Regions from separate parts of the Pseudoalteromonas sp. SG45-3 genome, predicted to be linked through region 2. Evidence: riboswitches for the same ligand, from Rfam matches in the RefSeq annotation. Region 2 holds a riboswitch; the other holds the start of a gene.
What was found. A riboswitch is a leader RNA that binds a small molecule or an ion and turns the genes downstream of it on or off. The one in region 2 is predicted to bind cobalamin.
Positions count from the first base shown of each region.

Region 1: it holds a riboswitch for cobalamin, as region 2 does, so the genes downstream of both, H5126_RS17205 (TonB-dependent receptor domain-containing protein) here and H5126_RS03810 (ABC transporter ATP-binding protein) in region 2, are expected to answer to the same signal.

Region 1 is NZ_JACJEN010000018.1:73,661-85,397, reverse strand. It holds gene H5126_RS17225 (ketopantoate reductase family protein) at 1-276, opposite strand, end outside; gene H5126_RS17220 (VanZ family protein) at 269-622, opposite strand; gene H5126_RS17215 (YajQ family cyclic di-GMP-binding protein) at 775-1,257, shown strand; gene H5126_RS17210 (hypothetical protein) at 1,446-2,240, shown strand; cobalamin riboswitch at 2,295-2,479, shown strand; gene H5126_RS17205 (TonB-dependent receptor domain-containing protein) at 2,516-4,342, shown strand; gene msrA (peptide-methionine (S)-S-oxide reductase MsrA) at 4,420-4,956, opposite strand; gene H5126_RS17195 (efflux RND transporter permease subunit) at 5,042-8,140, opposite strand; gene H5126_RS17190 (efflux RND transporter periplasmic adaptor subunit) at 8,144-9,196, opposite strand; gene H5126_RS17185 (DUF2982 domain-containing protein) at 9,443-10,147, shown strand; gene H5126_RS17180 (hypothetical protein) at 10,170-10,502, shown strand; gene H5126_RS17175 (DUF1566 domain-containing protein) at 10,572-11,737, shown strand, end outside.
Region 2 is NZ_JACJEN010000002.1:307,255-318,991, forward strand. It holds gene H5126_RS03765 (BamA/TamA family outer membrane protein) at 1-1,433, opposite strand, end outside; gene H5126_RS03770 (DUF3630 family protein) at 1,603-1,887, opposite strand; gene recQ (DNA helicase RecQ) at 1,895-3,718, opposite strand; gene H5126_RS03780 (thioesterase family protein) at 3,852-4,307, shown strand; gene rarD (EamA family transporter RarD) at 4,359-5,276, shown strand; gene H5126_RS03790 (response regulator) at 5,293-6,528, opposite strand; gene H5126_RS03795 (DUF413 domain-containing protein) at 6,615-6,989, opposite strand; gene H5126_RS03800 (LysR family transcriptional regulator) at 7,081-7,953, shown strand; gene H5126_RS03805 (porin) at 8,121-9,053, shown strand; cobalamin riboswitch at 9,115-9,249, shown strand; gene H5126_RS03810 (ABC transporter ATP-binding protein) at 9,495-10,307, shown strand; gene H5126_RS03815 (iron ABC transporter permease) at 10,309-11,313, shown strand; gene H5126_RS03820 (cobyric acid synthase) at 11,318-11,737, shown strand, end outside.

The sequences.
Region 1 (11,737 bases), on a different contig from region 2:
ATGTGTCGGTAAAAATGGCTTTATTTGAGAAAACGCATCAAGCACTTGAAAAGCTTTAACGGTAAATAAAATTACATCAAATTCAGTTGCTTTATCTAGCTGATTTAATGAAATAAATTTAGCGTCAATTTTTTTTGATGCACCCTTAGCTCTGCTGTAAAAGCGGGTGTTTGTTGGGTTTTTACGAGTTAAAACACTGACATTATGCGATGCGCTCAAAAAGTGGCTCAGCAATAAGCCAATAGCGCCATCGCCAACGATTAAAATATTAGCCATGTGGGTTCTTTTTTCGAGGTGTAAAAATTACTCTAAGTAAAAAGTAGCTTGCAGCACCTGCAAAATCAGCAAAAAAATCACCAAGTGATGCTTGCCTATAAGGAAGTGCGTCTTGCATTATTTCTATCGAGGCGCCATAGCCTGCTAACAAGAGTATTTGAGCATATAAAGGAAGCTTAAAAGCCTTATCCATTATTATGGCTAATATAAAAAAAATCCCAAAATGGGCGACTTTATCAACATGAGGGAATAAATTTACAACGCCACCTTTTATTTCTTTAGCAAATAAAAAGGTGAAAGCCACTATGCTGATTAAAAAAACTGCTTGATAAACACGCCTTGTCACGACAAATCCTAAAATCGCTTAAAAAAGAGGCGCAAGTATATCAAACTAATTTAGTATCGCACCTGAACAAGATGCAGAAAAATGTAAAGATTTATAATTTTAGCGTTATAATTGCCACATAAAATTAAGATTAAATAGTTAGGAGTATACTAATGCCTTCATTTGATATTGTATCTGAAGTAGAAATGAACGAAGCTAAAAATGCGGTTGATAACGCAAACCGTGAACTAGAGACTCGCTTTGATTTTAGAGGCGTTGATGCTTCTATTGAGCTAAACGATAAAACAATTAAGCTTAAAGCAGAAGCTGACTCTCAAGTTATGCAGTTGTTCGATATTTTAGCGGGAAAAATTTCAAAGCGCGGTATGGATGTAGCTAGTTTAGAACTTCAAGATATTAGCCGTGCAGGAAAAAATGTATTTCGTAACGTTGGGTTAAAGCAAGGTATCGAAAAAGACATGGCCAAAAAAGTGGTTAAAGCCATTAAAGATTCAAAAGTTAAAGTACAAGCCGCTATTCAAGGCGAAGAAGTGCGTGTGACAGGTAAAAAGCGTGACGATCTTCAAGAAGCAATGCAGGTAGTACGCAGTGCCGATTTAGGTCAGCCTTTTCAGTTTAAAAACTTTCGCGACTAATTTATAAACTGTTTTTAATAAAAGTGCTTTAATTTGTCTATATTTGCAGACAGATTAAAGCTACTTAATTTTTTACAACTTTCCCACCTTATCCTCTCGTAGTTCTGCATGTATTAATCCACCTTTTGATATTTAAGCTATTATATTTAATTGAATATAATAAAAATTTCACTCTAGAAGGTATTAAAATGAGACCCCATCAATTATTTCTGTTATTTGTTTTGCTTATATTTACCAAGCCAAGCTTATCAAAGCCAGTTGATATTGACGTATTGGTCGAAGATGGCTACTTTCCGATTATTATTAACGCGCAAAAAAAGCAGGGCTTTGCTCCTGAGTTTATTAATATTTTAAACGACGCACAGGAGGAATTTAACTTTATACTTATTTCTTTACCTGTAAAAAGGCTTACTTTGTCTGTTGAAAAAAATAACTTCGACGTTTTATTTTTAATGGCAATGCAATGGCTGCCAAAAACAACGCAGAAAAACATTGAAAAAACTGAATTTTATACCATCACCAAAAACGAGCTTTATACACTCAAAGAGAATGCATCAGAACAAACTTATTTTGACAATCTGGACAAATTAACCAAAGTTGGGGTTTTAGGGTACTCGTATCAATTTGCAGGATTTAATACAAATGCCGAATACTTGAGAGAAGAGCACCAGGTAAGCCTTACAATCGATGAATTCAATGTAGTTAAAATGCTGCTATTAAGGCGCGCTGAAGTCGGGGTTTTAAACAGTATTGCTTATCAGTATTTTAAAAAGCAGAATATCTTAAATATGGATTTACTATTTAAGAGTGACGTACCAGATGCAGTGTATGAAACACATTTTTTGATTAACTCACAATCAAATAAAATATCTAGTCGCAAAATGGATGAAATATTAAATTTACCTACTACACAAATGCAACTTCAGAAGCTACTTGATAAGTACGGTATTCCTTCAAGCTATAATAATACAGCACTGAACTGAAATAGCTTTTAGCTATATAGACGTCCATTGACATTTGTAAACAAAATGCTCACAATGACGGCATATTTTCAAGGTGCTTGCTAGCCACTTCATGTAATGATTTTTTTAGCAGGATAATCGGGAAGTTGGTGCGTTTTCATGATGACTACAAGCCCAACACTGCCCCCGCAACGGTAGAGTATTGCATGTTTTTATGTGCTTACTGAGTCCGGAGACCGGCCTTGATGCAATCTTACTTACTTAAATCTTTGCGGTGGGCAAAGGTAGGGGATCTCATGTTAAACAAAACAACTCTAGGCGTTGCAATTTCTGCTGCGCTTTCATTTTCTGTGTCTGGTGCAGAGCAATCAATTGAAAAAATAACCGTTACAGCTAATAAGTTTGAGCAATCAATTAACGACGTTTTAGCGAGTGTAAATGTTATTGAACGTGCTGAAATAGAAGCTAGTAACGTACGCGATTTACCTACACTTTTAAGCACGCGAGTGGGTTTTCAAGTTAATCCAAACGGTGGTTTTGGTCAAAATACAGGCGTGTCACTTCGTGGTACGGGCTCTGGCGATACGTTGATTTTAATTGACGGTGTACGTACAGGCTCAGCAACACTAGGTCAAAAAGCATTAAATAATGTTCCTCTAAATAGCATTGAACGCATAGAAATTATTAAAGGCTCTCGCGCGGCTGTTTATGGCTCTGATGCACTCGCTGGTGTTATTAATATTATTACGCGTGAGTCAGATAACTTATCCCTAAGCGCTACATTTGGTTCTGACTCTTATCAAAATTATCAAGTTGCAGGCTCTGTAAAATCAGATGATATAACAACAGCATTTAACGCAGGCTTTGAAAAAACAGATAACTTTGATGTACTGCAAGGCGTAGCACCTGATGAAGATGGTTATGAAAATAAAAACCTTGGTTTTAAAGTAAACTACACCGATGCACATTACGGCGACTTTAAGTTATTAGGCCAATACAGTGAAGGCTATGCAGATTACGACAGTCGCTTTAGCCCAGCAGACAGTACGATTGAACGAGATGATTTTAAAAACTATCAACTTTCTGCAGGTTGGAGTAAAAACTACACTAACCAAACACATAGTGTTGATTTAGCGCTTTCAACAGATGATTCAGATAACACTTATGTTGATTTTTCAGTTGGGCCAACAACAAGTACCTTTATAACTAAACGTACACAAATTGATTATAACGGCCAGTACCTGTTATCTAATGAACTTAACATTAGTGGTGGTATTAATTGGTACAACGATGATGTGTCGCATAGTTCGCAACTATTTGTTGAAGACAGCCGAGATGTACTTGCCGTGTTTGTAGGTGCTTACTACGATGCAGACAAAGTATTGGCTAATTTAACTGTTCGCCAAGATGACGACGAGCAATTTGGCGATGAAACAACGTATACCGCCGCTGCGGGTTATCATTTATCTGAAGATGCAACATTTCGTATAAGCCAAAGTACTGGCTTTAAAGCTCCTACATTTAACGATTTATATTATCCAGTTTATGGTAACCCTGATTTACAACCTGAAAAATCAGTAAACCGTGAGTTAGGTTTGAGTGTAGATTTTGATATCGCGCAAGTTGATATTGCAGTATTTAGAAACGATATAGAAGATAAGATTGATTACGATGCAAACTTTGCATTGGCTAATATCGATGAAGCACGCTACGAAGGGGTTGAATTTAGCTTATCCCAGCAGTTTTTTGGTTTTGATAGCAACCTTAACTTTGCTTACTTAAGCGCTGAAGACGAAGAAACGGGCGCAGAGTTGCGTAATGTTGCTAAACGTACTTTTAACTGGGAACTTGCAAAACAGTTTGGTGCTTTTGATGCAAGCTTAGACATGCAATACCGTAGCGACCGACAAGGTGCTGTGACGCGCTTAGGCTCTTATACACTCTGGAACCTAGCGGGTAATTATCAAGTAAATGAACATATTGAAGTTTCGCTTCGTGTAGAAAACTTATTTGATAAAGAATATAACGCTGTTGATTCAAACGCTGATTTTACAACGGGTGAAGTGTATTACTACAACACGCCAGAGCGTCGCTTTTTTGCAGGCGCAAGCTACCAGTTTTAACTGTATTTATTAATATTAGAAAGCCCGACATATGTCGGGCTTTTTAATGTGTAGCTAAGTTTAACTACTAAAATTAGCTAGTCAGCTAAGAACTCTTTAAATACGGTTTCAAACTTGTGTAACTTAGGTGCTATTAAAATACTACAGTAACCCTGCTGTGGGTTTTCGTTATAGTAATCTTGATGATAATGCTCTGCTGGATAATACGTAGTGGCAGGGCTGACTTCTGTCACAATTGGCTCAGCGACATGGCTTTGCAGTTGAGCTATCATTTCGTTGGTTTGCTTAAGTTGAGCTTCATCGTGATAGTAAACCACACTTCTATATTGTGTGCCTATATCGTTACCTTGGCGATTCAATTGTGTTGCATCATGCAGTGTGAAAAACATTGCTAAGAGTGTTTCAAAGCTAACTACAATCGCGTCAAATTCAATTTTAACAACCTCAGCGTGACCAGTTGTGCCTGAGCATACAGAATCATATGTTGGGTTATTTGTTTCACCGCCGGTGTAGCCAGAGCTTACGGTTAGTACGCCATTTACACGTCTAAATGCAGCATCTATACACCAAAAACAGCCGCCACCAAATGTTGCTACTTGCGTTGTTGAGCTCATAAGTATTCCTAAAATGTATATGGGGTTTAAAGGCGAGCATAAATTGTATGCGCCGCAACAACAAGGTTACGGCGCAATTAAGAGGCTAGATCTCTTCGAAAGGTTTTTCAGCGGCTTGTTTGTCTAATTTTTGCTGTAAAAATTCAGGTGATTGAGTGTTACGTGCAAGTGCATAATATGCAGCAGGTACAACAAAAAGAGTTAGTAGGGTCGATACAATAACCCCAGTAAACACGACTACACCTATCACCATACGGCTTTCAGCGCCCGGACCTGAAGCAAGTACTAAAGGTACCGAACTCATAACCGTAGTCAGCGAGGTCATAATAATAGGGCGCAAACGCTGAGTTGCTGCTTGCAAAATAGCTTCACTAAATTCAACGCCTTTATCGCGTAGTTGGTTAGTAAATTCTACAATCAAAATACCGTTTTTAGCACTTAGCCCTATGAGCATGACAATACCTATTTGGCTGTAAATATTTAAGGTAAGTCCTGTAGCCCAAAGTCCGAACATAGCGCCCATTAAACCAAGTGGTACGGTAAGCATGATGACGAACGGATGCATAAAGCTTTCAAACTGTGCTGCCAGTACTAAAAAGGTAACAGTGAGTGCAAGTATAAATACGTAGGTCATCGCTGATGCGCCTTCGTAATAAAGCTGCGACTCGCCTTTGTAATCTACGGCGCCATCTATATCGTTTTCTTGCGCGGCTACTTCGTTTAAAAAGTTAAGCGCTTGCTCAAGCGTATAACCGTCGGCTAAGTTGGCGCTTAATGTAATTGCGCGCATACGGTTGTATCGGTTTAAGCGCGATGCGGTTGCTTCTTCTTTTAAGCTGATAAGGCTATCAAGTGGGACTAGTTCACCGCTTCGTGATTTAAGATATATATTTGAAATGTCAGTAGGGTTAGTAAAGTCTTCTTTAGTCCCTTTTAAAATTACATCGTATTCTTCACCACGGTCAATAAAGGTTGTAACACGGCGCTGGCCAAGCATTGTTTCAAGTGTACGGCCTACATCAGATACAGAAACGCCTAAATCAGCGGCCTTGTTTTTATCTATGCTGACTAAAAACTGCGGGAAGGTTTCTTTATAATCATGATCGATTCTTACTAAACCTGGGTTTTGTTCAGCACGCTTAATTATACGGTCACGCCAATCGGCAAGTTGTGCATAATCATTACCTTGCAATACAAACTCAATAGGGCGAGATGAACCACCACCGCCAATACCACGGCGCATAATGGCAAATGCACGAACATCGGTAACTTCTTGCATTTTACCGCTTATTTCGTCCATTACTTCCCATGTTGAGCGTTTGCGTTTATCCCAATCGGCCATACCAACAATAGCAACACCGCCGCTGCCACCCCAGCCAGGTACTCGAACAAGTACGCGACTTAGCTCACCTGCTTGCGAGTAAGGCATTAAGCGTTCTTCAATTTTAGCCATATTAGCGGCATTATTTTCATAACTTGCGCCCTCAGGGCCGCTCATCATAATAAAGAACGTGCCACGGTCTTCTTTTGGCGTTAGCTCAGAGGGGACTTGTAAAAACAACGAGTAACTAACAAAGCCCGCTAATAATAGGCTCACCATTAAACCCCATTTACGGGTTATGTTGGTGGAGAGTGAATTACGGTAACTTACTTCAATTTTAGTAAACTGGCGGTCCATCCATTGGCTAAATTTATTTGGTTTGTCTGATACTTTAAGTACTTTAGAACACAAGGCTGGTGCGAGAGTCAGCGCTGTAACACTTGAGAAAAATACGGCAGCACTTACCGCCATTGCAAACTCAGTAAATAATGCCCCTATACGGCCATCCATAAACACCAATGGCACAAACACCGATATTAGTACAAGCGTGGTTGCGACAATGGCAAAACCAACTTCACGCGCACCTCTATATGCAGCTAGTAATGGCGGCTCACCCAGTTCAATACGACGGTGAATGTTTTCAAGCATTACAATGGCATCATCTACTACTAAACCAATAGCCAGTACTAAGGCAAGTAAAGTTAGTAAGTTGATTGAGTAGCCCATTGCTAATAAAAACATAAAGCTACCAACAAGTGCGACCGGTACGGTAACCGCAGGAATAAGCGTTGCTCGTATATTGCCTAAAAACAAAAATATAACGAGTACGACTAAACCCATAGAGATGGCAAGTGTGCTGTAAACTTCACTAATTGATTCTTTAATAAATACAGACGAATCGTAGCTGTCTTGAATTGTGGTGCCTTCAGGTAGGTTACGTTTGATTTTTTCAAGTTCACTGCGTGCGTTATCTACTACGGTAAGCGTGTTTGCTTTAGCTTGTTTTACAATTCCTAGGCCAATCATGTTGCGCCCGTTACCACGAAATAAGCTTTCGTCATCGGCAGCTTCTAATTTTACGTCGGCAACTTCACCTAAACGCACTAAATAACCTTCTTCACCACGTTTAATAACAAGGTTTTTAAAATCGCGCTGATCTTTATAACTACGTGCGGTACGCACGGTAAAGTCGCGATCTATTGATTCTATTTCGCCGGCAGGTAATTCAACGTTTTCTGTACGCAGTGTATTTTCAATATCGCTCGAGGTAATGCCACGAGCAGCCATTGCTTGGCGGTTTAGCCAAATTTTCATGGCGTATTGGCGCTCACCACCAATACGCACGTTAGATACACCATCTACAACGGCTAAACGGTCAACGATAAAGCGCTGTGCGTAATCAGAGAGCTGTAACGAGTCCATTGTTTCGCTGTTTAATACAAACCATGCGATTGGGCTTTCATCACTATTTGACTTAGACACTTCTGGTGGGCGTACCTGATCGGGTAAACTATCAAGTGCACGTGCTACACGTTCGCGTACATCGTTAGATGCGGCATCTATATCGCGGTTAATATCAAACTCAATGGTAATGTTTGAACGCCCATTACGACTAGATGAGTTTATACTTTTAATGCCTTCAATACCGGAAATTCGATTTTCTATTATTTGCGTTATTTTTGTTTCTATAATTTCGGCAGAAGCACCTGTGTATTCAGTGCTGATATTTACTATTGGTGTTTCAATATCAGGGTACTCACGAAGTGGCAGCATAGTAAATGCAACCAGACCAAAAGTAAGAAGCAGTAAATTAATTACTATGGCAAAAACGGGGCGTTTAACGCTAGTATCAGTAATTTTCACGTATTACCCCTTTACGCTTACTTTACTACCAGAGCGAATTTTTATTAGCCCTTCAGTAACAATTTGCTCGCCATCATTTAAACCTTCATCGATAGCAACCCAGCCATTATTTCTGCCAGCAACATGCACTTCAACCTTATTGGCTACTCCGTCTTGAATTTGAAAAACAAAGTGTTTGTCTTGTAAAGGGATAACCGCTTTTTCTGGCACCATTAAAGCTTGGTTACTGCTTAGCTCAAGTGCTGTATTTAGTAACATACCAGGGCGAAGTAATCCTGATTTATTAGCAAAACTTGCAGTTACTTCAACACTGCGTGTTACCGAATCAATACGCGAGCTAATATGCGTTACCTTGCCGTTAAATGTCTGCCCTGGGTAGGCATCGTTTTGGGTAAGTACTTTCATACCTATGTTTAATTGTGCTAAATATTTTTCAGGTACTTTGAAGTCAACTTTAATAATACTAATATCATCAAGTGTGGTGATTATTGTTGTGTTGCTTACGTAGGCGCCAACTGATATTTCACGCTTACCTAACAGGCCTGAAAATGGCGCGGTAATAGTCATTTCATTTAACTTTGTTTTAGCGCTTTCTAGTTGAGCTTCAGTGGCATCAACACGAGATAATTGTTCTTCAAGTAATGACTTTGCCGTTGATTGCGAGCGTGACAGTTCGGTAAGGCGATCTAACTGGCGTTTTTCCTCACGTAAGTTAATACCGAGTTCTTTAACTGCAAGTTGCTCTTGTTGGCTTTGTAACTGTACTAATTTTTGTCCTTTACTGACTAAGTCGCCATCTTTAAAATATATATCTGTGACATAATCGTTTTGCGCACTTTTTATATAAATAGCTTGGTTTGCACGTGCACTACCGATGGCCTCTATCATCACTGCGTTTTCCTCAGAGGTAACAGTATGAGCCGTTACTTGGGTAGACATTTGTGATGAATCGGCTTGTTCGCCGTGGCTAGCGGGTAAATATAAATAAACGCTAAATATTAGAAGTAGCGTAATAATAAATGGAAAAAGTGCTTTACCTGATTGTCTTGAGTACATTGATTTCATACCTGAAAATGAATTGTAAGTATTGTACGAAATAAGACCGTGAAAAGACGGTTATGTATCTCATAAATTTGTGCGTTAAGCGTAAAAGTAAATAAGATTTATTCATTGTTCCTATTTTGTTGAGGAAAAAGCGGTAATGTATGAAATTTAAAACTAGCTGTAACTTATGTATAACAACAAGAAAGGTCATAATTTGGGGCATTATTATGTTTGTTTTTTATATGGTGTTTTACCAATATGGATAAATCTGACAATGTCATTAAGTTTCGGGCACAGGGCGCGCGAAACGCAATTGAGGCGATTGTTGTAGGTGCTATAGGCTTAGTCTTTATTATGTTATTTAATTTACTGAGGCCGGGTGAGATTAGCATACTTGAAATATTTTTAGTGAGCTTGTGCCTTGTGGCTATTTTTATTGGATTTTTAAAATCTCAAGAACCATACCATAGCCTTATATTAAGCGAATCTGAGCTCGTTTATTGCCACAAGTACGGAGCTTGGTGTATGCCTCATAGTAACTTTCATCACAGTGGAATACCCAAAGTAGAAGATGGCTTTGACTATTTAGAATTAAATGCGGTTGGCGTTAAGGTAAATGATATAGACGACTTTTTATCAAGCATAGCGCCTAGAATTGCAGGGAAATTATTAATAGAGCAGCGTAATTTATTTATGCAAGTCGTTCAAAAACATTGCAAAAATGGCAATTGCCCATCAGAATGGTTAATAGAAGATACACATTACACATCCCATAAAGGGATAAGCTATACTGGGCTTATAGCCATGTTTGCTAATAGAACTAAGCACCTTCAGCAGCTAACAGGTTACGATTTATTATTGCCTGCCAGCGTGTTAGATAGAGATATTTGGGCATTTAGTGCTAACTTAAATAAGTGGAAGCGCGAGCCTAGTCAGTTTATAGCGTCGCAGCTTAGTAATTAAGCTACGACTGTAGGAAAGAAAAATGAGTCAAGAGAGAGCCTTTTTAAAAAGTGGTCGAAACACCATAATACATAAAGATAAAAAGCATGATTTAGTGATTGTAAACTCTGAAATTCATCCTCGAATTAAAGTAACGCAACATGGTCTGGAGCCATTTAAAGAAGAATTACCTAAAAACCGCCGTGATGCAAAAGAGCGTTATTTAGAAATGGTTTATGTAAGTAGCGCTGATGTATTTGGCGAAGAAAAGCAGTTGCTGTTTATTCAAGCTCTAGACGGGCGTGAATACAAAATAGATTACAGTAAAATCGGTACGAAGTTGTTTGTACGTATTCATCAAGACACATATATGTAGTACTTTAATGGCATCTTTATTGCTAGTGATTACACTATAGTAATTATTTGACATAATAAGGTGCTGCGTATGAAAGCGTTTGCTTTAATCCCCCTCATTTCGTGTGGTTTACTGAGTGCGTGTGGAGGCGGTGGCGGTGATAGCGATAATACAGTTGTTGAAACGTCTGTTAATGCTGGAGCCGATTTACAAATTATCGAAAAATCTGAATTTACCATCACAGCACAAGGTTCCCCCGCTGATGGTACTTTTTCATGGCAACAAGTTAGTGGCCCAAGCATAGAAGGTTTTCCCCTTGAAGGCGCTGAGCAAACACTTACTGCACCTGACGTAAAAACTGATAGTGAAATAATATTAAGAGTGAGCTATCAAAGTACAGGTAGTAGCGCTGTTAGTGACGACATTTCTATTTCAGTGAGCTCTAATAACCAACTACCTCTTGCTGTTGTTACACAAACATCTCCTGAAACACTTCCCTCTGTATACAAAGATACAGTGACTTTGAGTGCCCTAGAGTCGAGCGATCCTGATGATAATGGTCAAATTGATAGTTATTTGTGGCAATTGCTATCGGGTCCTGATTTAGATATTGAGAGTTTTAATGAATCAACTCTTAGCTTTTCTCATCCATTACTTGAAAGCAACGTGAATTTATCTTGGCAGCTAACTGTCACTGATGATGAGGGTGGCGAGGCGAGCACTCAATATTCAATGACACTCAACAAAACAAATGAGTTAGTAGATGCAAATGCAGGCGCAGATCAAAATGTTGAAGAGTTTGAACAAGTAACGCTTGATGCAACAAATAGCGAAACAGTTACCGATACCTATAAGTGTAAATGGCAACAACTTACCGGTAATAGCGAAACATTAAGCAATAGCGACCAATGTACAACGACATTTTTTGCCTCAGATGTTGATACTGAGTCTACATTGAGCTTTGAAGTCACGGTAACCGACTCAAAAGGACGCACCGATACAGACTCTTTATTTGTTGATGTATCACCCAAAGCACTTGGACTCATCAACGATAGTGGTGTTGGTGAGTGTTATAACAATACTCAACGTATTAATTGTGAGAGTGATGACTTTCCAGCGCAAGATGCAGAGCTTGGACGCGATAGCTATGCAAACCGCTTAGATAAAGTTGGCAAAGGTAATTTAGCGTTTGATTACACTAAACTTAATGAGTTTGCTGATGAAGTTGGTGATGATAGTAGTGACTTTACCTGTAT
Region 2 (11,737 bases):
AAAAAGCTGCGATCGCCATGTTGATAATCCATCGGGTAACCACGCAGGCCTGTTTCGCCACCTAAAGTAAGCTGTTGATCAGCAGTCAGGTTTTTGGCGTATTGCACGCGGGCTTTAACATACCAAGATTGGTCTTCACTGGTATTTAAATAATATTGTACTTGGCTGGTGGCCATAAAGTTTTCGAGTTTTTTCTGTTCTTTATTCCAATAGCCATCAATATCAGCACTAAAACGCCATAAAGTATTATCGTTAGTAAAGTGGGCTTTTTTAAAGTTAAAAGAATACACCGCGCGGCTGTCGTCATTACTTAAGGACTCATCTGAATAGCCAATTAAGCTTTTAATATTCCAACCTAAATTTAAATCCTCAGTGCGAGATATACTGTCGAAGTTGCGTACTTTTATGTAGTTATCTTCAAACCAATGGCCGCTTATAAAGGGATAACTTAAGCTTCTGTCATCGGCAAGTGGTGCAAGTGTAGTGTCTATAGCTTCAAAGGTATGTTGCTCATCGGTATAGCCTAACGTTAGTCGCTGGGTCCAATTATTATTAAGCGCTTTAGAGTGTCCTATAAATACACGGTTTAAATCGGTAGTTTGATCAAATTCGCTAAACTCTTCGCCGCGTTTATATAGTGACTCTTCGCGCTGCTCAGAATAGCTTAAAATACCGTAACTAAAGGGGGTGTCAATTGCGTAAAATGGATAGGTTAGCTCAAGCAAATGGCGCTTGCCGTCGCTGTTATCGGCGTACTCTAAACGGCCTCGGTAGCGAGTAGATAAAATATTAGGATCGTCGTAAACAAATAAGTAACCGCTGCGATCGCTGTCAGTGGTACGCGAAAAAGAAAGGCGCTTACCCCACCCAAGCAGGTTAGATTCTCTAAAACCTATACTCGATTTGTTTTCTCCACCGCTTCGACTAAAGTTCACTTCAGGTAAAAGTGTCCATAAATCACGGGTAACCACTTCTACATTAACGTCGCCGTCGCAGTTTTCGGTAGCACTAATTTGTGCATCATATAAGTAGCTTTCTTTGCGAAGTAAACGCTCTGATTCTGCGAGCTTTTTAGCGTCGTACTTGTCACCTGGGGAGAATAATAAAAGGTTATTAATGACATCGGGCTCTGTTTGAATGTGAGCGCGATTAGCAAAACGGAATAGGGCAATATTTTCCTCTTCAAGCTCAGTATTAAATACATTAAGTTGCTTGAGCTTTATTGAGGCTATTTTAGCGTTACTATTACTGTGCGTGAGGGTTGTTTTGTCTTGAACTTCTCGGCGTAGGTTTTTATTTGTGCTTAAATCTGTCTGTTCTACAAGGCAGTTATCAGTTTTCATTGAAGATTGTTGTGCGAACGTATTAGGCACATAAAAGCTTAAAACCGTTAAACTAATACAACATTGTGCTATCCATTTCTTGCTCACCATTAAACCTCTTACTGCTACGTAGCAAATGACTATCGTAATATCAGCTTACATCATTGTTATTATAATGTAAGTAAAAGGTATGGATTTTGAAATTAATTAATTGTTACCCATATTCACTTTTGTTAATAGCCAGCTGGTTTGCAGCGACCTATGCGCTAAGCATTAAAAGCTAGCTTAAATAAAATGCTAAAGCGGCGAGTAAGTGTTCAGCTTCATGACCTTCGGCATTAATCCAGATGCTTTGGCTGTAATGCTCATAGTTTAAATTAAAGGTTTGATGATTATAGGTAAAGCGAACTTGATGGCGATCGGCGCCTGCAGAATATTCGTTGAGTGTTACTTCGTCTGAGTGTAAAAATAATGTACTCCACAGCTCAAAGTCTTCATCGTTTGGTAGCTCAATGGGATTAATCAAAATACATTTGTGTGTATGGTCATATTCTATTTGGGTCATAATGCTCTTAATTAGTAGCTAGGTAATGTCGAATTGCCGTTAAAAATTCGCCGCCGTACTTATTTAACTTAGTAAAACCAACACCTGAGACCTTTAAAAATTCACTGTCGTTTGTTGGCATAAGCTGCGCCATTTCGGCTAACGTTTTATCATTAAATACTACATAAGGTGGCACATCGTCGGCATCAGCAAGTTCTTTACGAAGTGCGCGCAGGCGAGCAAAGAGTTTTTTGTCGTAATTAAATTGCGCTAACTTATCTTGATAAACGTGTTTGGCTTGCAGGCGTGGCTCGGCTAATTGCAGTGCGTATTCACCTTTTAAAATTACACGCGCGGCTTCTGTTAATCTAAGTGACGCACCTTGTGTTATATCTTGGCTAAGTAAGCCTTGATGAATAAGTTGGCGTAAAATACTGAGCCAAAACTCACTGCTTTTATCTTTACCTATGCCGTAGGTACTTAATTCATGATGATTATTATCGCGGATGCGGCTCGTGTTTGCACCGCGAAGTAACTCAACAATATAACCAAGTCCAAAACGTTGTCCCGCTCTGTACACACACGAAAGTGCTTGCTGAGCGACTAACGTACCATCAAAGCTTTTTGGCGGATTTAAGCAAATATCGCAGTTGCCACAAGGTTCGCGTTGATATTCACTAAAGTAGTTAAGTAATATTTGACGACGACATGTTTGCGCTTCGGCAAAGCTTGCCATTGCGTTAAAGCGTTGTTCTTCTACGCGGCGGCGTTGTTCGTCGTCTATGTCTTCAAAAAAGCGCCTTACGCGACCTATATCAGCTGGGTCAAAATACATTATAGCTTCTGCGGCAAGTCCATCTCGCCCAGCTCGACCAGTTTCTTGATAGTACGACTCTATACTTTTTGGAATATCGTAATGCAGTACAAAACGCACATTAGGCTTGTTTATGCCCATACCAAAAGCAACGGTTGCGACCACTATCTGTATATCGTCACGGGCAAACCCGGTTTGTACAAATTGTCGTTGCTCGTTACTCATACCAGCATGATAAGCGGCAGCGTTTAGTCCTGCATCTGCAAGCTTTTCAGCAATGTCGTCTACGCGTTTACGGCTGGTGCAATAAATGATACCGCTTTGGCTTTTTTGCTCCTTTAGGTAGCGAAGCAATTGCACCATAGGTTTAAATTTTTCTTCTATGGTGTAACGAATATTGGGGCGATCAAAGCTGCCAGTATGAATATAAGGCTGTTGTAGTTTTAATTGCTCAACTATATCAAACCGTGTGGCTTTATCGGCGGTGGCGGTTAATGCCATCATTGGGACATGTGCAAAACGTTGCTTTAATTCGTTTAAGCGAAAGTAATGAGGTCTAAAGTCATGACCCCAATGCGACACACAGTGCGCTTCGTCAATAGCAAATAAACTCACATTTAAATGCGATAAACGCTCTATAAATTCGTGTTGTAATACTTTTTCAGGCGCCACATATAAGAGCTTAATTTGCCCCTGATGAAGCTGTTGATACACCAATTGCTGTTCTTCTCGTGCTAAGCTGTTATTAACGTAAGCGGCTTTTACCCCAAGAGCTTGCAGTTGCGTTACCTGATCTTGCATTAGCGATATAAGCGGAGATATAACAATGGTTACGCCTTCGAGTACTAAAGCAGGGATTTGGTAGCACACCGATTTTCCGCCGCCAGTAGGAAGCAATACAAGCGAGTCTTGACCGTTAATAGCGGCATCAATAACTGCTTTTTGACCGTCGCGAAATTCACTGTAGCCAAACACTTGTTTGAGGACAGTTTCGGGTTTACGCACAAGGGTGCTAGAAGGTGGAGTTGATGTATTCATTGGCGGGTATTTTAGTGGTTTTTTAGTGAGATGTCTTTAGCTGAGTTACTTGATAAATTATTTAAGTGGAGTCTCGTAGTTTTACACTATGTATGTTTTACTCATCTTACCTGTTTTGACATAGAGAATAATAATGAATAAAGAAATGTTAATTGAACAAGTGGGCGCGTTATTTGTAAATGGCATGCCGTTTAACCAGTTTTTAAAAATATCGGTTGAGTCGTTAAGCCCTGAACAGGCCAAAATTACGTTCCCTTGGCAGGATGTACTCATTGGTAATCCTGCGCAAAAAATACTCCATGGTGGTGTTATTTCAGCCGTACTTGATAATGTAGGCGGTATGCTCGCTGCAGCAAGTGTAATTGATAAACTCACCGATTTAGATATTACAAGCGTGCAAACAAAATTAGCCACGCTTGGGACTATCGACTTACGTACTGATTATTTGCGCCCTGGTAAAGGAGAGAGCTTTACTGCCAGCGCAACACTTATTCGTTCAGGTAATAAAGTATGTGTATGCAGAATGGAATTACATAACGAACAGTCTGTTCAAATTGCTTTTGGAACCGGCACGTATTTAGTTGGATAAAACGCGTATGGCAAGTAAACTAGCGGCCTTTTAAATCACTAAGTGTGTATTATGTCGATTGATACTGAGCAGCGTAAAGGTGCTATTTTTGCTTGTCTTGCTTTTTTAATGTGGGGCCTTGCGCCAATATACTTTAAGTTGATTCAGCATGTTTCTGCTTTTGAAATTTTAATGCATCGGGTTATTTGGTCGGTTGTGTTTTTAGTATTGGTAGTAAGTGTTTTACGGTATTGGGGTAAAATTAAACGCATTATCGTTCAACCTAAGCTTTTGCTTATGCTTGTTATCACCTCTGCACTGCTTGGGTTTAATTGGGGTTTATTTATATGGGCTATAAATAATAACCACATGCTTGATGCAAGCTTGGGCTATTACATAAATCCTCTTTTAAATGTATTACTGGGTATGCTTTTTTTAGGCGAACGCCTGCGTAAGTTCCAAGGCGTAGCAGTAGCCCTTGCCTTTAGCGGTGTAGTGCTGCAGCTAATTAGTTTTGGCTCGTTTCCGGTAGTTGCCTTTTCACTGGCTATATCATTTGCACTTTATGGTTTATTACGTAAAAAGTTACCGGTTGAAGCCTTGCCTGGCATTTTACTCGAAGCACTTATATTACTGCCTGTCGCACTTATTTATTGGTGGTTAATGGTGCCTACAGCAACATCAAGCCTGCCAGCTAATGATTGGCATACTAATGTACTACTGATTAGTGCAGGTATTGTAACTACATTACCACTGCTGTGTTTTACCGGTGCAGCTAAGCGTTTGCAATATACTACACTTGGCTTTTTTCAATACATTGGGCCAAGCTTAATGTTTATACTCGCTGTGGTGTTTTATGGTGAAGTGTTTGATGCAGAGCGGGTAGTAACATTTGCATGTATTTGGAGTGCACTGGCTATTTTTAGTTGGGACTCTTACCATCAATCACGCAAACGTAAAAAAGCGGCTATTACAGCCGCAGAAGTATAATTAACTAATAAAATGGTTAACTAACTACTTTATTACGACCAGATTCTTTAGCGTCGTAAAGCTTTAAGTCGGCCTGTTTTAAAAGTTCATCAATTTGATAAACAGGCCCGTTTGCAAAGCCAATAGAAATGGTGAATTTTATTTTAGCTTTACTAAACTCTTGGCTATTCATTTCTATAAAATACCTAAAGCCTTCAAGGCGTTTAAGGGCTTCTTGTTTATCTGCATCTATAAAATAAACTGCAAACTCTTCACCACCTAAGCGCGCTACTAAGTGCTTTTTAAAGTATTTACTGAAGCAAATAGAGAGCCCTTTTAATACTTCGTCGCCAACATCGTGTCCGTATGTATCGTTAATTGATTTAAAGTGATCAATATCAAGCATAGCTAAAGCACCGTCACCTTTAGTATGTTTTATTTGCTTTAATGATTTTTCAGCTTCTTCAAAAAAGTAACGACGATTTGGTAAATTAGTTAAATAATCCGTGTTGGCTTGTCGCCTTATGGTGGCTATAAGGTCTAACATATCGACGTTTTGACTAAGCCTGCAGTAAAACTCTTCGCTATTAAAAGGTTTGTGCAAATAATCGTTTGCGCCATTTTTTAAAAATAAACTAGAAAGCCCTACAGAGTCAGAACCCGAAATACCAATAATAGCTTTTTCATCATTGCTGTATAAGCGGCGAATCTCGCTACATAGTTCATCGCCATTCATATTGGGCATTTCATTATCAGTAATAATAACTGAAATATCAGGTGAAGCTTCAAGCAGGTTTAACGCTTCTTGTCCGTCTTGTGCTTCAATAATTTGATACTTATGGCGCACTAATAAACTACAAATGTATCGTCGGGTCGATTTAGAGTCGTCAACAACGAGTACTTTTACATTTTCGTTGCGAGGCAGGCGCTGTAACTGTTTTTCGAGGTACTGATAAGCTTGTTTATTTTCTTTAATGATGTAATCGATGATTGGGTATTTTTCTACAGTGTCGCGAGTTTTTTTATCAATATTGCCCGTCATTACAATAGTTGGAATGTCTGCATTAATAGTACAAGGTATTGCCTCACCTAATGGGGCATCAGGTAATATGAAGTCAACTACAGCGCAAAAATAGCTATTTTTACTTATAAGCTCTTTTGTTTGCGCTAATGACTCAGCTATATCAACTTCATAACCAGCCTTAAGCGCGATGTGCTTTTGCACTCGCGCCATGGCAGGTGTATCTTCAACTATTAGTATTTTTCGCGTCACGGAACAACCCTATATATATTTTGCAAAAATATTTGCTTATACAAGTTGTAACTGTTAAAACGCAAAAAAGCAAATAACTTAAATACTTACAGATTATCCGCTTCTGAATAATACTCTTGGCTAATCGGCGCCGGGCTCGACATTTTTGAACGGCCAAATAAAGTATGAAACTTAGTTTTGCAGGTCGTTAGTTTTAAGTATTTTACCCAAGCTCGTTCGATTGGGTTGGTAGGTTCTTGTGAGCCAGTTACGACTGCTACAAACTGTTCTTGGTGTTCGTTTTGCGGCTCAATTGTTTTACTGTATAAGCCTTTTAAAACAACTCCGTGTTGTTCAAGTATGCTGGCTTCTAATAAGGTGAAGTTTCCGCTGCGGCTAAAGCCTCGTGGAAAGTTTTGATCATCATAAAATTGACGTTGGCTAACAAATGCTTGGCGTAGTAATGAAATGTTATTGCTCATAGCTTTATCCTCATACCTTAGTAATTAGCTGGAGTATGATGCAAGTTTGGCAATTTATTAAACAAATTATTTTTATCGTGAGGATAAAAAATTGGATATCGATTTATTAAAAACATTTGTTGAGGTAGTGCGTACGCGTCACTTTGGTAAAGCGGCCGAAAACCTTTATATTACGCAGTCTGCAGTGAGCTTTAGAATTCGCCAATTAGAGCAAGGACTTGGTGTTAATTTGTTTATTCGCCAGCGTAATAACATTCAACTTACAGCACCTGGCGAGCGTTTATTACCCCATGCACAAATGATTATTACGGGCATGCAACGCGCCAAAGTGGATGTTGCGCTTGCCGATAATATGCATAAGCAAATTAGCTTAGCAGGAACGCCCAATATTTGGGATGCTTTTTTACAGTTTGGTATAACAAATATTGTATCAGCGATGCCGGGCGTGTCATTAGTCGCAGAAGTTAAAGCACAACAAGAAAGCACTCGGCTGTTATTAGAACGCACGCTTGATTTGGCAATATTGTTTGATCCACCAAAAGTAGACGAGCTAGTGGTAGAGCGAATCTGTGAGTTGCCAATCATTCCCGTAAGCGGATACGACACTGCAACGAACGAAAACTTTTTTGATAATCAGTATGTATATGTTGATTGGGGAACTACTTTCTCACTTTGGCATGCGCGTCAGTTTACCGGTAAAACACCGCCTTATTTTAGAACCAGCACAGGACGTATTGCACTTGATTTAATACTGCAATGTGGCGGCAGTGCATTTATACCTCAAGTATTGGTAGAAGGGCATTTAGAAAAAGGTGAACTGTTTCATGTTAAAGATGTAGAAAATACCTCGCGAGACGTGTTTATAGCGTATCACAGAGACAACGAGCAAAAAGAGTTAATAGAAACCTTAGTTAATTTACTATCGCAAATGACCCCAAGCTTGTCATTAAAGAAAAGTAAGTAAGTTCGGCCGTTTATTAGGCTTTCATGTTATTTTGATTTCAAATTTAATGCATTTTTATTAATAAAAAAAGACATTAATATTTCCATTGTAATATTACTGTCATTTAGCGGTGACAAAATGCAGCAGTTTTAAAAAATTAGTCTTTTGTGATTATCCAAGGAAATAACATGAAATTTGTAAAATCGAGCTTATGCTTAGCACTATTAAGTGGTTTATCTTTTAATGCACTTGCCGATGTAGACATTTACGGTAAAGCGAATGTAACAGTGCAATCATCTGATGACGGCGAAGGATCTTTTACTGAGATAAAAAGTAATGCATCTCGTCTTGGTGTTAAAGGTTCTGAAAAAATAAATGATAGTTTAGAAGCGGTATATAAGTTTGAGTTTCAAGTTGATGTGTCTGATGCTGATTCAAAAGGCGATAACGACGACAATATTTCTGCGCGTAACCAATACGTTGGTTTAAAAGGTGCGTTTGGCCAAGTGGTTATTGGTCGTAACGATACTGCGCTTAAACAATCTCAAGGTAAGTTAGACTTGTTTAACGACCTTGAAGGCGATATTAAAAATGTATTTAAAGGTGAAAACCGTTTAGGGAATACTGTTAGTTATTCATCAAACTCATACGAAGGTTTTAAAGTACTTGCTACTTTTGTAGCTGAAGATGATGTAGACGCTGATAACGGTTACTCAATGGCGGTTACTTACGGTGACGTGGCACTTAAAAAGAGCGCAGTATATGCCTCTATCGCAGCCGATAGTGAAGTAAATGGCTACGATGTAGTACGCGCGTCAATCCAAGGTAAAGTTGAAAACTTTAAGTTAGGTGCAATGTACCAAACACAAGAAAAAGTTGACGGCAGCGCAGAAGCGGATGGTTATCTATTAAATGCAGCTTACAGCATGGGTAACAACACATTTAAAGTACAATACCAAGACATGGACTTTGACGACAGCGACGATAAGTCAGCAATATCAGTTGGTCTTGATCACAAATTAAATAAAAACATTAAAGTATTTGGCTTTTACTCAAGCTTCGACATGGACAACAACGTTGACCAAGACTACGTAGGCTTAGGTATGGAATACAAGTTTTAACTATTCGCTAAATTAGTTAAAACACTCCCTTTTTAACCGCGCTCTTTTGAGTGCGGTTTTTTTTGCTTTAAATTATTTACTTAGCCGCCCATAATAGAGCTTCATTTGGAATGAGGTGCGAGTCCTCGACTGTTCCCGCAACTGTAATTAGCGCAAAGCTTTAAGTCAGATACAAATGGTATAATACCAATTTTATTAAAAACATGATCTTTCTAGCGAATTAAATAACTTACTAACTTCGTTAAAAATTATTCATATAGAACAAGTATATGTCATAATTTCCGCTTTGTTATTAAGCTATTTCTTTGTCGCTATAATAAATCACTAATTTAGTGCAATTGGTATAAATTCTTTTAACGAGCGGGTTTACTCATTTTTTCTTGTAGTGCATTAGTATTTTTATCGCATTTTAGTGAGTTTAATCCCGTCTAGGACTGACTATTGCACACTCAAACGCCATTAAATATACCATTACTAAACGTTAAAAACGTATCGTGGGGTATTGGCAATAAAACGATCCTCAAAAAAATAAACCTTACAATACACGAAGGTAAATTTGTTGGTTTAATTGGACCTAATGGCGCAGGTAAATCGAGCTTATTGCGTTGTTTATATCGTTTTAATAAACCCAGTGATGGCGTTGTAGAGTTTAACAACACCGATATTTGGCAGCTAAAAAGCGATGAGTACGCAAAAAAAGTAGCGGTTGTTTTACAAGAAACCCCGTCGCAATTTAACTTAAGCGTATTTGATGTTATTGCACTTGGGCTAACGCCTCATAAATCGCTATTTAGCTCAGTAACTAACATTGATAAACAAAAAATTACCCAAGCTATCAACACTGTAGGGTTGGCAGATCATATCGATCAAAGCTTTGAGTCACTTTCGGGTGGTGAAAAGCAACGTGCCTTGATAGCCCGTGCCATAGTTCAGCAACCTCAGTTGTTAATAATGGACGAACCAACTAGCCATTTAGATGTTAAATACCAAATACAGGTAATGGAGCTTGCTAAATCGTTGGGTGTAACGGTGTTTGCATCGTTTCACGATTTAAACTTAGCTTCTGCAATGTGCGATGAACTAGTGATTATTAAAAATGGTGAAATTACACATACAGGCACGCCAAGTGAGGTATTAACCGAAAACATGCTAGGCGACGTTTTTGGTGTCTGCGCTCAAGTAAATAACCACCCGCAAATATCGGAGTCGGGAAATAGCATCCCTCATATCACTTACTTTTATGGTTACGAATAATATGAGCGCAGTTAATACTCGCCAATCACTTGCGCTATTTATCAGTGCTGCAGCTGCTTTATTTAGCTTATTTGCAGCACTTAGTTTTGGCGCAGCAGAGACCTCACTTCAAGATGTATTTAATAGCTTTTTACTCTCAAATGATGCGTCTTTTAATTCGCGTATTATTTTTGAACTAAGAATGCCACGCACATTACTCGCCTTTTTAGCCGGCTCTGGCTTAGCAATTGCGGGGCTTATTTTACAAACGGTAACGCGTAACCCTTTAGCCGATCCTTACTTATTTGGTATATCGTCGGGTGCCTCATTTGGCGTGGTGTTACTTATGGCATTAGCAGGTATTAGCGCAGGTTTTATGTTATCGGCAGCAGCGTTATTAGGTAGCTTACTTGCCATGAGTTTATTAATACTTATTGCAGGTAGGCAGCAAAGTGCACAGGTAGAATCAATGCTATTAGCTGGTGTTGCGCTGTCGTTTTTATTTAGTGCATTTACCAGCTTGTTACTTTATTGGAGCGATCCTCAGGCGGTAGCCGCTATTTTATTTTGGACACTGGGCAGCTTTTCGCGTGCGCAGTGGGCTACGCTTTGGTTACCTTTATTGGTAATCACATTGTGTACGTTTGTAATGCTGAGCTTTAGAAGGCAACTCAATGCTATGTTACTTGGCGATGAAAGCGCAATTACATTAGGTGTTAGGGTTCAGCGCTTTAGAATACTTATGCTGGTGTTGAGCTCATTAATTACCGCTGTGCTGGTGGCTATGTGTGGTGGTATTGGGTTTGTAGGATTAATGGTACCGCACATTGTGCGCTTTTTTATCTCCCAAGGCACCATCGCGGGATTGCTAGTAACCAGCTTAGTGGGCGGTACATTTATGGTGTGGGTTGATGTACTTTCGCGCTCATTGCTGAAAAACCAAGAACTGCCCGTAGGTGTTATTACTGCAGCTATTGGTAGCGTGTTCTTTTTGAGTTTATTGTTTTTTAGAAAGCGAAGGGTGTAATTCCATGAAAACCTTAATGGTGCAAGGCACTACATCAGATGCTGGTAAAAGCACTTTAGTTGCTGCCCTTTGCAGGGTGTTTGCTAAGCGTGGGGTGAAGGTTGCGCCTTTTAAACCACAAAATATGGCACTTAATAGCGCAGTAACAAAAGATGGCGGCGAAATTGGTCGTGCGCAAGCTTTGCAAGCAATAGCAGCTAAAGTAGAGCCAGAAATAGACTTTAACCCTATATTACTTAAACCTAATAGCGATACTGGCGCACAAGTGATTATTCACGGAAGAGCCATTAGTAATATGGAAGCGGGCAAATATCACGACTATAAAAAAGTGGCGATGGATGCAGTAATTACCTCACATAACCGCTTAGCTAAACGCTTTGATTTACTCCTCGTTGAAGGGGCAGGTAGCCCTGCTGAAATAAAC